One region of the Bacillus sp. AC266 genome, then DNA from elsewhere that is predicted to be linked to it. Evidence: riboswitches for the same ligand, from Rfam matches in the RefSeq annotation. Region 1 holds a riboswitch; each other region holds the start of a gene.
The links. Region 1 has a riboswitch for S-adenosylmethionine ahead of AC0IXC_RS00990 (hypothetical protein). Riboswitches for the same ligand answer to the same signal wherever they lie in the genome.
Positions count from the first base shown of each region.

Region 1 (3,168 bases):
TTCTTGGTTTTATACAAGAAGCAACGTGGGAAACAGTTATTGCTTACTATGTCGCAAGTTTTTACTTTGATCTGAGTCACGCGATATCGAATGTTATTTTCCTTCTGCTATTTAGTACGTCATGGATTACGATCCTCACAAGATTTAAAAAGAAATACGGTATATTAGATGAGCATAACGTGACATAGAAAAGCATACTCATATAAGGTAGGGTCGCGACTTACATATTCGTTTGCCTCTTTCATGCTTCTTACATATTGTAAGGAGCATTTTTTATTGTCAAAAAATAGATTCAATATATGTCCGTTATTATATGAATTTATTTGTATAATAGTAGGTGAGAACTATTTTCAAGAGGGAGGTGTATAGTTAATGAAGTTAGTTATTCCGAAGCAACATGGAGCATGGGCGATGCTTGTCATACCATTTCTATTAAGTGTATTACTTGGTAAACCTACTTTTTATCATATCCCATTGTTTTTAGCCTGGTTCTTTATCTATCTAGCTACGTATCCATTTCTCATGTACATAAGGCAAAGACGAAAAAAAGAATTTCTACACGCTGCAATTGTTTATTTTATCATTGCATTTGTATTTGGGATGATTTCTTTATTATATGAATGGCGAATTCTTTTATTCGCAGTATTAATGATTCCATTGTTTATTGTAAATATGTATTACGCTCGTCAAAAAAATGAACGAGCATTACTAAATGATGTTTGTGCGATTATAGTGTTTTGTATAGGTGGTTTAATCAGTTATTATTTCTCCATGAAATTAATAGATAAAACAGCATTATTCATTACGCTTATTTCATTTCTATATTTTTTAGGAAGTACGTTTTATGTGAAAACGATGATTCGTGAAAAAAATAATCCGAAGTATCGTTTTATATCTTGGGGATACCATATTGTATTAACGGTAATTGTATTTGCTATAAATCCATGGTGTTCACTCATATTTGTACCAAGTGTAATTCGGGCCATTATGTTGTATGGCAAAAAGATTTCTATATTAAAAGTAGGGATTTTAGAAATTGTTAATTCTGTATATTTTTTAATAATAACGGTAATAATGATGAAGTATGCCATTTGAAACAAACTTCCCATCTTTTGATGGGAAGTTTTCATTCTTGTTCTAAAATGTGAACGGTGTAATCGCAACGTTGAAGAGCTTGCTCTACAGCGTAAAGGGATTGTTCAATACGTGCGCGATTAAAATCTTCTTCAACAGTCTGTAATGCATCTTCTAAACAATGTTTCGCTTCTTGTAAGGAATGAAAAGAATCTTGTACGTATCCACGAGCATTCTTTTTCAAAGTAGTAGCCTCCTTTTGTACATCTTTTTGTAGTATGAACAATAAAGAAGAAAATATAATTTTTTTATATTTATTTGACAATTATAATAAAATTACGTATAGTTAAATTTAAAGTGAATATTTTCTTATCCAGAGAGGTGGAGGGACTGGCCCGATGAAACCCAGCAACCGCGATGCAGGTGCTAATTCCAGCAGAACATATTTGTTCTGGGAGATAAGACGAAGATATACGTAACTTCTTCTTATCGGAGAGGTTTTTTTGTTGCAAAAAAACCGATTACGAAAACATATAATAAGAAGAAAGGGGTTGCGAAGTACTGTGACACTCGAAAAATACGTAAAACTGCGTAGTACAGTTTATGAATATATGATAGAGCAAGATAAGCCAATATCATTGTTAGATATTCAAGAACATATCGTTTCGCATCATGAAGGAAAATTCACTAAAAAAATGTTACATCAATTTTATTTATCAAGACTATTAGATGAACTCAAACTGGATGGGAAAATTACTTTAGCTGATGATGAATATCGCTATGCTGAAAAAGGGGTATTTTATAAGGCGGGAAAAGGGAGCTGAGCTCTCTTTTTTTTGAAGTATGTAGAGTAAAAGACTGCTAAAGCAGCCTGATACAAGGGAATGGTGTTGAGTGTGTAGTGTCAAAGATTGAATGTGCCTGAAAGAGGCACTTCATATCGGCTGCAAATGAAAAGAGACACCTCCGCCGAATAGGTGTCAGTCGTTTTGTCACGTAGACTCGCTACTTGACAGTTATTAGAATAACATGCAGGATTTTGGAAGTCAAAAGGGAATTAGAGGAAGAGGTGTTGTGATGTATGCATACTTATTAAAAGATATAATGAAATGGATTCCAAAGTACATTATAGATAGAGGATATGAATATTATGAAGAGGGACATGTAGAAGATGTTGAAATACACGACAAGAAAGTATTTGCTTTCGTTACTGGAAATGCAGGGAATTATGAAGTGATTATTGATCTTGAAGATTTTGCAGAAAGTAGCTGCGAGTGTCCTTATGAAAATTATTGTAAACATATGGCGGCAGTTGTGTATGAAATTCAAGGTACTGGTGAGAGTACAGTTAAAGAGCAATTGAAAGGTTTAGAAAAAGAAGAGTTACTAACAGTATTAAATCGTTTGTTACAAAGTTCGAAAAATGTGCAAATTGTAGAGAAGATGTTAAAGAAGGGGAAACTTTAACTAAAGAGGGAGTTGTTTTGTAGTGAACGTACTAATTATATATGCTCACCCTAATCCTTCAAGCTTTAATGGGGCAATTTTAGAGCATGTGCAAAAAGGACTTGAGGAAACAAATCATTCTGTTACGCTACTTGATTTATATAAAGAACAATTTGATCCAGTGCTTGTATTTAATGAAGAGAAGAAAAGACGTGATTTACTAAATGAAGAAGAGACGAAGCGATATAGAGAATTAGTGCAGAAAGCGGATATTCTTCTTTTCATATATCCGATATGGTGGTGGGGCATGCCTGCTATTTTAAAAGGATTTATCGATCGTATTTTTGTAGCTGGATTTGCTTATAAATATGAGGGGTCCTTACCGAAAGGCTTATTTAAAGGAAAGAAAGCATGGGTTATTAATACGTTAGACTCACCGTTATGGTACGTGTCCCTATTATATCGATCAGCGGATTGGATTATGATGAAAAGAGGGGTTTTACGTTTTTGTGGTATTCGCGATATAAAACGTTCTGCTTTTCAATCTGTGAAAACGAGTAAAGTAACGAAGCGTGAAAAATGGCTGTTACAAATAGAAGAAGCGGCTCGTACATTATGAATGAAATCGATCGTATTATAAAGTGTTGC
Region 1 is NZ_CEEDEC010000001.1:188,010-191,177, forward strand. Features, by position in the region: gene AC0IXC_RS00975 (ECF transporter S component) at 1-188, shown strand, start outside; gene AC0IXC_RS00980 (YwiC-like family protein) at 373-1,095, shown strand; gene AC0IXC_RS00985 (hypothetical protein) at 1,127-1,318, opposite strand; SAM riboswitch class I at 1,441-1,539, shown strand; gene AC0IXC_RS00990 (hypothetical protein) at 1,578-1,898, shown strand; gene AC0IXC_RS00995 (SWIM zinc finger family protein) at 2,104-2,541, shown strand; gene AC0IXC_RS01000 (NAD(P)H-dependent oxidoreductase) at 2,564-3,139, shown strand; gene AC0IXC_RS01005 (hypothetical protein) at 3,136-3,168, shown strand, end outside.

Region 2 (3,168 bases), on a different contig from region 1:
TGAACCAAATTTGATTGCATCGAAGATTTGTGGTTCTTTCTCATGAGAAAGGTTTACACATTTTGCATAGCAACCGCCTTCAATATTGAATACGCCGTTATCAGACCAACCGTGCTCATCGTCACCGATTAATTTACGGTTTGGATCAGCAGATAATGTTGTTTTGCCTGTTCCAGATAAACCGAAGAATAGTGCTACGTCGCCTTCTTCGCCTACGTTTGAAGAGCAGTGCATAGAAAGAATGTCTTGTTCAGGTAGTAAGAAGTTCATAATAGAGAAGATTGATTTTTTCATCTCTCCAGCGTATTCTGTACCACCGATTAGTACGATACGTTTTTCGAATGAAACCATAATGAATGCTTCAGAATTTGTACCGTCAATTGCTGGATCTGCTTTGAAGTTTGGTGCAGAAACAATTGTGAACTCTGATTCGTGAGTTGCTAATTCTTCTTCATTTGGACGAATAAATAATTGATGTACGAACAAATTATGCCATGCATATTCGTTAACAACTTGAATTGGTAGGCGATAGTTGCGATCAGCGCCAGCAAATCCTTTGAAGATGAATAACTCTTCTTTTTCTTTTAAGTATTCTAAAACTTTTATATATAATTTATTAAAATGTTCTTCAGAGATCGGTTGGTTCACGGCTCCCCAAGCAATTTTGTCAGCAACCGATGCTTCCTTCACAATAAATTTATCCTTAGGAGAACGTCCTGTGTATTTTCCTGTTGAAGCAGAAACGGCACCAGTAGAAGTTAATTTCCCTTCGTTTCGCATTAATACTTTTTCCACTAATTGCGGAACACTTAATTGAATCTGTGCATTGCTTCCGTTCAATAATTCATGTAAACCAATTTGGACATTCACAGTACTCATATTTATATACCATCCTTTTCATTTAATGAAATATTTCTCGTAATCCCCATCAATAGTATAACACAATTATATAAATAATGTATACTATTTATTTATTTTTGTTTGTGTGAATGTATCATTTCCCTATTAATATTTCATTCTATGGGTATTGAGAAAAACTTTCAGGAAAATGTGAATATTAATTGACAAATGAATATCATTTCTTTAGTATAGGTTGGGACGGATACTCTCTTATCCCGAGCTGGCGGAGGGACAGGCCCGATGAAGCCCAGCAACCTCATTTGTAGTGGTAAATACAGGTGAATAGGTGCTAAAACCTGTGCGAGGCTAACGGTCTCGAACGATAAGAGCAAAGGGCAAAAAGCAGTATGCAAGTAGCAAATTAAACCTTTCCTCTATGTTAAGTAGGAAAGGTTTTTCTGTATGCTTGTGTGGGAGAATAAATGTATGTCGCAGTTTGTGGCAAATTAAGGATGAGTTCCGTACAATATATACAATTACTGTAGGGAGGTTTACCACATGACAAAAAAACGTCATCTGTTCACATCTGAGTCTGTAACTGAAGGACATCCAGATAAAATTTGTGACCAAATTTCTGATTCAATTTTAGATGCGATCTTAGCAAAGGACGCAAATGCACGTGTAGCTTGTGAAACAACTGTAACAACTGGTTTAGTATTGGTAGCGGGGGAAATTACGACTTCTACTTACGTAGATATTCCAAAAATCGTTCGTGAAACAATTCAAGGCATTGGTTACACACGCGCAAAATACGGATTCGATGCAGAAACTTGTGCAGTTTTAACATCTATCGATGAGCAATCTGCTGACATCGCTATGGGTGTTGACCAAGCACTAGAAGCACGCGAAGGTCAAATGACTGACGCTGAGATTGAGGCAATTGGTGCGGGAGACCAAGGTTTAATGTTTGGCTTCGCATGTAATGAAACACAAGAATTAATGCCACTTCCAATCTCGCTTGCTCACAAATTAGCTCGTCGTTTAACTGAAGTACGTAAAGATGACACATTATCATACTTACGTCCGGATGGAAAAACGCAAGTTACAGTTGAGTATGATGAAAATGGTAAACCTGTACGTGTGGATACAATTGTAATTTCTACACAACATCATCCAGATGTTACGTGGGAAGAAATCGATCGCGATTTAAAAGAGCACGTAATTAAAGCTGTAGTTCCAGCAGAATTAATGGATGGAGAAACGAAATTCTTCATTAACCCAACTGGCCGCTTCGTAATTGGTGGACCACAAGGTGATGCTGGTTTAACAGGACGTAAAATCATCGTTGATACTTACGGTGGATACGCTCGCCATGGCGGTGGTGCATTCTCTGGTAAAGATGCAACGAAAGTTGACCGTTCTGCAGCATATGCAGCTCGTTATGTTGCGAAAAACATCGTAGCAGCTGGTCTTGCTGACAAAGCAGAAGTACAACTTGCATACGCAATTGGCGTAGCACAACCAGTATCAATTTCAGTTGATACATTAGGCACTGGTAAAGTATCTGAAGACGTATTAGTAGAACTAGTTCGTAACAACTTCGATCTTCGCCCAGCTGGTATTATTAAAATGCTAGACTTACGTCGCCCAATTTACAAACAAACAGCAGCTTACGGCCACTTCGGACGTACTGATGTAGATCTTACATGGGAACGTACAGACAAAGCAGCTACTTTAAAAGAGCAAGCTGGTCTATAATATATGAAAAAAAGCTTTGCGCTGTGTGCGCAAAGCTTTTTTTATTTGGTTTTATCCCGTAAAAGCCCGATTGGTTTAACTAATAATCAGTGGGGAAGAACAAAATCCCCACTGATTAAAGTTTCACTTTATTTACTACTTGAATGCAAGAACTACAATAAACTTCCCCGTCTAGCTCAATATACTTCTTCATATTTGTCATACCACTTGCCGGAAATGGCATATGAATCCAAGCTTTTTCATACGTTTGTATTTCCTTTTCACATGATTTACAAAGGATTGGTTTCTTACGGAACATAGACGGTCAGCCTTTCAGTTGACGCGCTTTTCCTGCGCAAAAAGCACTGCTCAGTAAAAATAGCGTTGCGAATATAATACTCACTAATGTAGCGTATGGAATCGCGCCTTTTAAGGAAAAGCCGACAGTGATGGAAGCAACAAATAAGAGGATGAATGTTGTTGTTAATTTTTTGTATAGTTCCATAGTGAGTGAACCTCCAAATTATTTTGTAATTTAAAATGAAATCTACTATGTAGAAAATATAAGGGGATTTAAAGAGTAGCTAATGG
Region 2 is NZ_CEEDEC010000002.1:100,794-103,961, forward strand. Features, by position in the region: gene pckA (phosphoenolpyruvate carboxykinase (ATP)) at 1-879, opposite strand, end outside; SAM riboswitch class I at 1,108-1,229, shown strand; gene metK (methionine adenosyltransferase) at 1,399-2,598, shown strand; gene AC0IXC_RS07990 (hypothetical protein) at 2,714-2,896, opposite strand; gene AC0IXC_RS07995 (hypothetical protein) at 2,903-3,082, opposite strand.
Region 2: another riboswitch for S-adenosylmethionine. It lies ahead of metK (methionine adenosyltransferase); the one in region 1 lies ahead of AC0IXC_RS00990 (hypothetical protein).

Region 3 (3,168 bases), on a different contig from region 1:
AACGTGTTATCTACAATAAGAAGTAGTCCGTGCCTTTTCGCTACACTTGCTACACTTACGATATCAGTTACTTGCATTAATGGATTAGTCGGTGTTTCTATGAAAATAGCCTTCGTTTGAGATGTGATTGCTTGCTCAATTTGTTTAATAGATTGTGTATCTACGTATCTACATCGAATATTCCACTTGTCTTCATGTTCGGAAAATAGACGATATGTTCCCCCGTATAAGTCTTCAGATACGATAAGCTCATCTCCGGAACGGAATAGTGAAAGGACAAGGAGAACAGCCGCCATTCCTGAACTACAGGCATACCCTTGCTCACCGCTTTCTAAGTCTGCAATTGCCTGTTCTAAAAGGCCGCGAGTTGGATTTCCAGTTCTTGAATAGTCAAATCCAGTAGATTTACCAATTCCTTCGTGACGATAAGCAGTTGAGAAATAAACAGGTGGATTAACCGTTCCTGTTGTAGCTTCGCTACGGTTCCCGATTTGTGCTAGTTTTGTTTCGATTGTTGACATGTGAAAATTCCCCCTTTTTAAAGTGAACGACTAAGTGAAAATAAAAAAAGCCTTCTAAGAAGAAGGCTTTCGGATTGAATAGAGTCTTCTTCTCATCTGTCAAATCTTTCACAATTTGCTGGAATTAGCACCTTATTAACGAATGAATGTTAATGGTTGCTGAGGCGTCAAAGGGCCAGTCCCTCTACCTCTCTAGATAAGAATGTTCGTATGAAATTTTATTATGGTTTTAACTTTACAACAAAAGATAATTGAATTGCAACTTTATTTTAAATAATTTTTATTTTTCCGCAAGTGTCATTGACTTTTATTTTAGTGCGTGCTAAATTTATAAAAAATTAACAAACATTGTTAAAATGGGAACGTATTTCCTTTTAGCTACATAAATAAAATAATAAAGACAAACTCTTATTGAGAGCGGTGGAGGGAAAGGCCCTGTGAAACCCGGCAACCTTCAAACTAAATGTTTGAAACGGTGCTAAAACCTGCAAAACGTGTGTTTTGCATAATAAGAGGAGGAACAATTATGTCCCCCTCTTCAAAGTGAAGAGGGGGTTTTTATATTGATAGAAATGAGGGAGATTCGTGAAATTACTAGATTTATTATCAAAAGGAATTGTAATAGGTGATGGTGCGGTTGGAACGTTATTACATTCGCATGGTTTACAAAGTAGTTTTGAAGAATTGAATTTGTCTGACCCGGACTTAATTATATCGATCCATAAACAATATGTAGCTGCTGGAGCGGATGTTATTCAAACGAATACGTATGGTGCGAATGAAGCGAAACTCCGCATGTATGGTCTAGAAAATCAAGTTGTCCAAATTAATAAAGCGGCAGTGAATATTGCGAAAGCATCAGTAACAGATCGGAATGCAATTTTAGGGACAATTGGAGGTATGAAACATATTGGTGCTGTTACAACGACTGATATAGAGCGAGAATTTATGTTACTTGAGCAGGCAGGTGCTTTACTAGAAGAACAGGTTGATGGATTACTATTAGAAACTTTTTATGATGAATTTGAATTATTGCATGCGGTTAAAGTATTGCGTAAACAAACGAATATTCCGATTGTTGCTCAGTTAGCGTTACATGAGGCAGGTACGACTCAAAATGGGAATGATGTCAATGAAATATTAAAACAGCTTTTAGATTACGGTGCCAATGTTGTTGGATTGAACTGTCAACTAGGCCCGCTTCACATGACGGAAGCTTTCAAAATGATATCGATTCCTCAAAATGGCTATTTATCAGCATATCCGAATGCAGGTCTCCCGAATTATGTGGAAGGGCGTTACGTATATGAGGGAAGTCCAGCGTATTTTGAAGAAATGACACCGAAATTTATTGAACAAGGTATTCGTTTATTAGGTGGTTGTTGTGGTACTACCCCGGAACATATTGAAGGAATGAAACGTGCTATTGCAAATGTTGCACCTGTAATAGCAAAGGAGACGATTCAAAGGCCTAAAGTGGTCCATACACATGAGAAGCGTTCGAGAGCTCATGTTACTCTAGCAGAAAAGGCAAAGAAACAAACGACAGTTGTAGTGGAATTAGATCCACCGAAAACGTTAGACACGCAGCGTTTTTTTGAAGGGGCAAGAGCACTGAAAAGGGCTGGAGCGGATGCTATTACTCTAGCAGATAATTCATTAGCATCTCCTCGTGTTTCGAATATGGCTATGGGTGCATTATTAACGAAGCATGATATTCCAGTATTGACGCATTTAACGTGTAGAGACCATAACGTCATTGGACTACAGTCTCACTTACTTGGATTATCAGCATTAGGTATGGAGGAAGTGCTAGCTTTAACTGGTGATCCAGCGCGCGTTGGTGATTTCCCAGGTGCAACTTCTGTATATGATTTGTCATCGATAGAGCTCATTAAAATGATTAAAGAGATGAACGACGGACGCTCTATTTTAGGGAAATCAATTGGTCCGGCAACAAGATTTTCTGTTGGAGGTGCATTCAATCCTCATGTAAGGCATTTAAAAGCAGCGGTCAAGCGAATGGAACGAAAAATTGATGCTGGTGCTGAATATTTCTTAACGCAGCCGATATATGATGTTGCCTTAATAGAAGAAGTATATGAAGCGACAAAGCATTTGGAACAACCTATCTTTATTGGAATTATGCCGTTAGTAAGTAAGCGGAACGCAGATTTTCTTCATTTTGAAGTGCCGGGTATTACTCTCCCTGAAGAGATAAGACAAAGAATGGATGGACATGAAACGAAAGATGCAGCCATAGAGGAAGGGATTCGTATTTCACAAGAGTTGATCGATGCGGCGATGAAATACTTTAACGGTATTTATCTTATTACACCGTTTTTAAAATATGAAATTACAGAACATCTCGTGAAATATGTGAGAGAAAAGCAAGAAGTGAAAGAAGGTATTAATTGATGAAACGAATAGAAAAGAGATTACAACATGAAATTTTAATATTAGATGGTGCAATGGGAACGATGATCCAGCAAGAAGACTTAACAGCGGAAGATTTTGGAGGAGAAGAATACGAAGGTTGTAATGAATATTTAGTAAAAACAAGACCGGATGTTATTTTAAATATTCATAAAGTCTACATTGAAGCTGGAGCAGATATTATTGAAACGAATACGTTTGGTGCAACAAA
Region 3 is NZ_CEEDEC010000002.1:560,483-563,650, forward strand. Features, by position in the region: gene AC0IXC_RS10395 (methionine biosynthesis PLP-dependent protein) at 1-521, opposite strand, end outside; SAM riboswitch class I at 611-724, opposite strand; SAM riboswitch class I at 927-1,036, shown strand; gene AC0IXC_RS10400 (bifunctional homocysteine S-methyltransferase/methylenetetrahydrofolate reductase) at 1,107-2,939, shown strand; gene metH (methionine synthase) at 2,939-3,168, shown strand, end outside.
Region 3: another riboswitch for S-adenosylmethionine. It lies ahead of AC0IXC_RS10400 (bifunctional homocysteine S-methyltransferase/methylenetetrahydrofolate reductase); the one in region 1 lies ahead of AC0IXC_RS00990 (hypothetical protein).

Region 4 (3,168 bases), 540 kb from region 1:
AATGAATATGAAACCTCTTCTAAAACAGTAGGCTGTGTAATCATTTGATTTGGGTTTTGCATAACGTAAGAAATAACTTCCCCGCGTTTACGAATAGACCAACAATTTATATTTTCTCCATCGAATGTTATTCTCCCATTCTTCGTTTTATTTATTCCTATAAGAGTATGAGCTAATGTCGATTTCCCTGCTCCATTATGACCCAATAACGCTACTATTTCTCCCTCTCCTATTGAAAGGTTGATATCTTCTAAGGCTGTATGTTTGTTATTGTACGTAAATGATAAATTTTCTATCTTGCATAAAGCTTTTTTAATATATTTGTTTTTTGATGAAACTTGCTTATGCATCCAGTTCTTTAATAGGCTATGAACGCCTGCATTACGAAGATTTTCAATTGGAAATACCCTAACATTATTACTATCAAAATTTAATTTCTTTAGCGCCTCTATATAAATAGGTTCTCTTAGTCCGATATTTGGTAATATATTAGAATTTAAAATACTATCCGGTGAACCAACGGCAATAACTTCTCCCTCATCTATTAAAATAATTTTATCTAAATCAAGGTTTAAAATTTCTTCTATTCGATGTTCAATAATTACAATTGTTTTATTATATTTCTCATGTATATTTTTAATGAGTTCTATTGTATTCAAACTACATGCAGGATCCAAATTAGCTAACGGTTCATCAAATAATAATATATCGGCATTTGTCGTTAGCAGACCTGCAAGAGAGACTGTCTGTTTTTGACCTCCTGATAATTCATGCGGACTTTGTGTATGAAAGTCCTGCATGCTTACCTTTTTTAAAGAATCCGTAACAATCTTTTTCATTTCTATTTGATTTACACAATCGTTTTCTAATGCAAATGCTACATCCTCTTCGACAGTAAGGCCTATAAATTGTGAATCTTGATCTTGTAATATTGTCCCTACGTGTTTACTCTGTTCAAAAACACTACCTTTTCTCGGATCCTTTCCAGCTATTAAAATGTTACCGGTACTTATCCCTTCGTAAGAAAATGGGATTAGCCCATTTATACAATGAGCTAATGTTGACTTACCTGAACCACTTCGTCCAGCGATAAGTACCTTTTCCCCAGGATATATTTGAAATGTAATATCTTTTAAAGTAGGCTGCGTGGTATGCCTATATTGAAAGGTAAATTGTTCAAAAGAAATAATTGGTTGCATGTATACATCCCTACTTTTCAATTTTTAAATGTGTATGTTTCTTATTTGATTTCGCTAGACCGATCGTGATTGGTAAGCCAAGAACTAAAAATACGATAACGTCTGCAATTGTTGCGCCTAGTACTTGTATAACTATTTTGTCAAACGGTTCTCCCATCACAATAATATCGAATGCTCCAGCAAATATAATTGCTATGACAATACCAATTAACCCTGCAATTGCAAAATAAGAAATATCACGGTTATTATACGTTCCATGTTTTACACTAAAACCAACTCTTTTTTGTATGAGTCCCATTGCAAAACCAATAATACCTGAACTAATAACCCATCCCCACCAAATACCCCAACCAGCGATCGTATCTGTAACAGTATGACCGATGAGTCCTATTAAAAGCCCTGCTACCGGGCCAAATAACGCTCCAAAAACTGTTAAAATAGCCAATGCGGGTTTAATAAATGTATTCGGCGCGATAGAAAATCCCCAAAGCCCTAATACCCCGTATAAAGCTGCTCCAATTCCAATAGCTACTACTAGCTTTGTCGTTAATTTGTTCATTACAATTCCCCTCTCGTATTATTCAACTTTTAATACTCTATATTTATTTTGAAAATGAATTATGCATCGACACTTCCTTTCTATACAACAAAAAATGACCTCTTAAATAAGAGGTCATTTTCTTTCACGTACAAGAATCCCCTTATCTTTCAAAAGACACATAGTGTCCTCTGCGGAATTAGCACCTTCCTATGTAATTACATAGGGGTTGCTGAGGCTTCAAAGGGCCGTTCCCTCTACCTCTCTGGATAAGTATGTATTTGTAATCTGTATTATGGCACTAACAATAAATAATTTCAATACTTTTCTTACTATTTTTATTTTTCGATAAATAGTTCACTTAAATCATTGTATTCTTATCGGAATTATGAAATAATAAATTCAAAATTGTTACGGGAGGAATGCATGATGAAAGTAATTGGCTTAATTGGCGGACTAAGTTGGGAATCAACATCGTTGTACTATAAACACATTAATACACTGACTCTCTCTAAATATGATCAAAATGCGAAGCTTGTTTTATATAGCATGGACTTTGGGGAGGTAACTACATTATTGCAAAACCATCAATATGAAGAAGTGAAAAATGAATTAGTCACGGTAGCAAAAAAGGTAGAAAACTCAGGAGCTGAATGTTTACTAATGTGTTCTAATACCGTACATCTATTTGCTGAGGAAGTAGAACAAGCAATATCAATCCCACTTCTTCATATCGGTGATGTAAGTGCTAAAGAAATGGTAGAACAGAATATAAAACGGATCGGATTATTAGGAACGAAACAAACAATGGAAGAAGATTTTTATACATCACGACTAGCAAAATATAACATTGAGACAATCATCCCAAATGACGAAGAAAGAACTTTTATCCATCACGTCATATTAAATGAATTAAGTAGAGGAGTTATTTCAGAAACATCAAAAGAAAAACTAATACAAATTACCAATTCATTAATTAATAATGGGGCTGAAGGAATTCTACTTGGCTGTACGGAAATTCCTTTGCTCATTTCCCAAAATGATCTATCTGTTCCTGTTTTTGATACTGCTTATTTACATGCGAATACTGCTGTACAATTTGCTGGATAATAATATAAAAGCATACAGGTAGAGCCTCTATGCTTTTATATTATCCGAACTATTTATTTAAAAGAGCATCAATAACTGCAATGGCTCTTTTGGAACCACCACACTCTAAAAAACTTTCATTCAGTTTTTGAATGCCATGTTTATACTTTTTATTTGAAAGAACGTCTGTTACCGCCTTTTTTAAAGTTTGCACATTAACATGCTCTTTCAATAATCTATGTGCTGCCTCAAGCTCAGTTAATCTTTGCGCTATCATAGGTTGATCTTTATCATGCGGTATTATCACAAATGGGACATTATAATGGATTGCATCGTGCACAC
Region 4 is NZ_CEEDEC010000001.1:726,175-729,342, reverse strand. Features, by position in the region: gene AC0IXC_RS03805 (ABC transporter ATP-binding protein) at 1-1,199, opposite strand, end outside; gene AC0IXC_RS03800 (ECF-type riboflavin transporter substrate-binding protein) at 1,210-1,758, opposite strand; SAM riboswitch class I at 1,898-2,013, opposite strand; gene AC0IXC_RS03795 (aspartate/glutamate racemase family protein) at 2,164-2,847, shown strand; gene AC0IXC_RS03790 (macrolide family glycosyltransferase) at 2,897-3,168, opposite strand, start outside.
Region 4: another riboswitch for S-adenosylmethionine. It lies ahead of AC0IXC_RS03800 (ECF-type riboflavin transporter substrate-binding protein); the one in region 1 lies ahead of AC0IXC_RS00990 (hypothetical protein).